DNA from 2 places in the Paenibacillus sp. FSL P2-0089 genome. Region 1 is predicted to be linked to the other one. Evidence: riboswitches for the same ligand, from Rfam matches in the RefSeq annotation. Region 1 holds a riboswitch; the other holds the start of a gene.
The links. Region 1 has a riboswitch for cyclic di-AMP ahead of NST69_RS31940 (C40 family peptidase). Riboswitches for the same ligand answer to the same signal wherever they lie in the genome.
Positions count from the first base shown of each region.

Region 1 (2,203 bases):
AGAATTTCAAGAAAAAATGCACCGCAGCAGCGCTGGGTCTTGTGATGGTATTCACACTCGGAGCGGGCAGTGCCTTCGCAGATTCCAAGATGGATACTGTGATTTCAAAAACCATTGGAACGTCGTATAAAACCGGGGGCACAACCACCAGCGGCTTCGACTGTTCCGGATTTACCAAGTATGTGTTCAAGAATGTCGGGCTTACCTTGCCCCGTACCTCCAAAGCACAGTTCAAAGTTGGAACAAGTGTATCCAAGAGCAATCTGCGTTCCGGTGATCTCGTGTTCTTCAATACCCTGGGTAACGGAGTGTCCCATGTCGGTATTTATGTTGGAAACGGGAAGTTCGCACAGTCCTCAAGTTCACGTGGTGTAACCATCAGTTCGATGAGCCAGTCCTACTGGGCCAACCGCTACGTTGGCGCCAAACGAGTAATGAGCACAACAGCCTACCAAGCTGTCGCTTACGATTGAACCCTTGAAGCATACCCCGAATATTTCAGCCTCTAACAACTAAATGTAACTTATACGAGCCCGGAATGATTATTGCCGTAATCATTTCCGGGTTTTTCCTTTTCCTTATTCTACCTTTTACACTGAATTCGCAGCCTTGAAACAGCATTTTCTTGCAAAAACAAAGAAATAATCATATAAATTAACCCCTGCGCATAGATATGAGTCTTTGGAAAGGGCTATAACTCTAAAAAACAGCAAAAAAGATGCATTAATATGTTATAAGTGATTGCCAAGCGCCTTAGTCTTTGTTACAATTATCGCAGTGAGTTTTTAGTAACATTTTTGTAATTATTGAATCGATTTTAACAAAGGTTTTGTCATGTATTGAATGAACCGCTAATCCTAATCAACAGTCGTGCCGAGTTCCCTAATGAATTAGGGAAACGGGGGAACCACTTTGGGTGAATTGACCTCCTATTCTAAGAGGGGTCATAGGGGACCTTCAACCGAACCCTTAAGCTAACCTCGTAGGCATTGGAAGGGGTATTTACTTTTGAAGAAGAAGCTAGCAGCCGCAGTACTAAGCTTGTCCATTATCTTCACCATCGGAGCAGGAAGCGCTTTCGCGGATTCCAAAATGGATAAAGTGATCGACAAAGCCATCGGAACCAAATACGTGTCCGGCGGTACATCAACTAACGGGTTTGATTGCTCCGGATTTACAATGTATGTTTTTGATAAGATCGGCATTAACCTGCCCCATCAATCCGGCTCCCAGTATCAGATGGGCACTGCCGTGTCCCGTGACGAGATGAGACCAGGCGACCTTGTATTCTTCAATACAAGCGGTAAGGGCATATCCCATGTAGGTATTTATGTTGGTGACGGCGAATTCGCCCATGCCTCTTCCTCACGTGGTGTAACCATCAGTTCGCTGAGTGACAGCTATTACGTCAACCGCTACGTTGGCGCCAAGCGAATCATGAGTACAGATGCCTACAAGACTGTAGCTTCGGATTCCCAAGACAACGATGATGTACAATAATCCTTTGTAACCTAACGCTCTTTTCCGAGATTTTTGCCGAAATCTTGGAGAAGGGCTTTTTTTGTCTATAAAATTACTTACCCCTCTCTATATTTGTAAAACACTGATTCTGCGCTTTCGGAAAATATATTTTGCCGTTTGTCAAGTTTCTGCATTTCCGTAAGGAAATTGCGTCGAAACTGGCTGTTTTTGTATATAATTAATAGAAGAAATGAATCTATGTCCCTTGGAAGGAGGCCTCCCCCAATGATTAGCTCCCCGCTAACCTTTTACGTGGTGCCTATGGAGCCGCAGCATGCCGCTGAGATCTGTGAGTGGAGCTACAAGCCGCCGTATAATATTTACGGCTGGATGTCCTGGGAGCAGATGCAGGCGCTGGGCGTGGAGTTCGGAGACCCGCAGCTGCGAAGTGAGCAATATGTATCGGTTGTGAATGGAGAGGGGGATCTGTGCGGCTTCGCCCAGCTCTTTCCGATGGAGGGGGTAGTCCGGCTTGGTGTCGGAATGCGGCCCGAGCTGTGCGGCCATGGAATGGGACATCTGTTCATGAAGGCTATTGTGCAGGCAGCACGGTCGCGTTACCCGGAATGTGAGATCGACCTGGAGGTGCTGACCTGGAACCAGCGCGCCATCCGCGCCTACCAGAAATGCGGGTTCACCATAACGGATACCTATGAACGCCGCACTCCGATCGGTAATAAGC
Region 1 covers NZ_CP152006.1:7,460,546-7,462,748, reverse strand. Annotated here, with positions in the region: gene NST69_RS31945 (C40 family peptidase) at 45-473, shown strand; cyclic di-AMP (ydaO/yuaA leader) riboswitch at 862-1,004, shown strand; gene NST69_RS31940 (C40 family peptidase) at 1,009-1,500, shown strand; gene NST69_RS31935 (GNAT family N-acetyltransferase) at 1,747-2,203, shown strand, end outside.

Region 2 (2,203 bases), 3.6 Mb from region 1:
ACCGGCGACCGGAACGACTACGGTGCTTCCTTTGATACAAGGCTTATCGGTAGCCGGGCAGATCCGCAGCTGATCGGCAATATTCATATAATGGCGGTGAATCCGGTGGAACACGATGATAACAGCCGGCAGGAAGATGAAGGCCATCCACACGCTGGAGAATTTAGTGATTATGAAAATCAGGGTGATCGTTAATGTAGTGAGCATCCCCACCGTATTGACGGCGAACTTGCTCTGCCAGCCTTTCGGCTTCGTTCTGTACCATTGGACCATCATGCCCAGCTGCGACAGCGTGAACGGAATGAATACCCCTACTGCATATAATGGAATGAGTCCTTCCGTATTCCCGTGAAACGCCGCCACCAGCACAGCCGACATAACACCGAGGAAAATAATACCGTTGGAGAAGCCCAGCCGGTCGCCGCGCACCATGAAGGCATGGGGCAGATATTTGTCTTTGGCGAACATGAACGCCAGCAGCGGGAAGGCCGAGTACGCCGTATTGGCTGCCAGGAACAGGATAACCGCCGTAATCCCCTGAATGAAGAAGTACAGTCCGCCGCGGCCGAAGGTAGATTCGGTAATCTGTGAGACCACGGTGGCCTTCTCATCAGGCATGATACCGTACCAGTAAGCGAGCAGCGTAATACCTGTGAACATTACCCCGAGAATGAGGCCCATGAGCATCAGCGTTTTGGCTGCATTTTTCTCCGCGGGCGCTTTGAAGTTAGGAATGGCATTGGAGACCGCTTCTACCCCGGTCAGAGCCGAACAGCCGGAGCTGAAGGCCTTCAGCAGCAGAAACATACTCACGTTCGATACGGCCGAGCCAATCTCAGGAACATGGGCATGGGCGCCGCCGGTCATATATTTGAAGACCCCCGAGATGATGAGCACGAAGATGGAAACCACGAACAGATAGACCGGGATAGCGATGAAGGAGGCCGATTCGGTCACTCCCCGCAGGTTAACAATCGTTAAGAGCACGATAACAGATACCGCTATCAGAACACTATGATTATGCAGACTTGGAAAAGCTGAAGTGATTGCATCCGTCCCCGCCGACGCACTTACCGCCACCGTCAGAATGTAATCCACCAGCAGAGAGCCGCCGGCCAGTAAGCCGGTATGCACCCCTAGATTGCTTTTGGCGACAATATACGCGCCCCCGCCTTGGGGATAAGCGAAGATCGTCTGCCGGTAGGACAGAATCAGAATAGCCAGCAGGCCCAATACGGCTAATGCAATTGGCAAGGAGTACCAGATAGCGGTGAACCCGGCGGCCACCAGTACAATCAGAATTTGTTCTGTTCCGTAGGCTACAGACGAGAGCGCATCAGAAGACAGGACAGCCAGTGCTTTCACCTTGGATAACTTTTCATGATCGAGTTCGTTCGACTTCATCGGACGCCCGATCAATAGTCGTTTTACCTTGCTTACCATTGTAGTAACAGTTCCTCTCTTGGTTAAGTTGAAACGGGTTTCCCTGCGCTGTTTTCATAAGTGGATTTCATAAATGCAGGCACCAAAATAAGCATACGGAAATGATCCGCATGCCTTAGTGTGCATGGTCATTATCCCACTAGTGGCTTACGAGGTTAGCTGGCGGATTCGGACTGTGGTAGCCCTACGGTTACAGGTCAAGTAGCCTGCTCCGATTCACCCCTTTTGGCCTTGGCCAAAGTGTGGTTCCCCCGTTTTTCCTTCCGGAAAATTCAGCGCATATTCAACTTCTCACAAGGACTAATATTAAGCTACAACACGTCTTCCGTAAAGCGTGGAAACAAATGAAAAAAGAATGAAAAGCACTCAAAACAACCAAATTCATCATCCGGTATGTCTTGATCTTTCATTCTCTTTCATTATCCCTTTACCACGTGATTTTACAGGGTTTTTGCATATTATTTTTTACTAAAATTAAGGGTATTCTCTTCTCTTCCTTCTGCCCGTCAGCTTCTTACTCCGCAGGCTCCTCTTTGCGTCCTGTCCAGAGCAGAATGGAGATTAAGGCAAAGGCTATAAGTGCAAGCAGAGGGATCGTTATAAATCCGAACCAGTTCAGATAATCCTTGTTGCACGGTACGCCGATGGTACAGGGAAGCACCTTGCTGAGCGCCGGAATTTTCTGCTCCGCATAATGATATATGGAGATGCTGCCGCCAATCAGACTAAGGGGAAGCACGTATGGAATGATCCGCTTGTC
Region 2 covers NZ_CP152006.1:3,889,227-3,891,429, forward strand. Annotated here, with positions in the region: gene NST69_RS16050 (APC family permease) at 1-1,443, opposite strand, end outside; cyclic di-AMP (ydaO/yuaA leader) riboswitch at 1,572-1,731, opposite strand; gene NST69_RS16055 (disulfide oxidoreductase) at 1,958-2,203, opposite strand, start outside.
Region 2: linked by a shared signal. The riboswitch ahead of NST69_RS16050 (APC family permease) and the one ahead of NST69_RS31940 (C40 family peptidase) in region 1 are both predicted to bind cyclic di-AMP.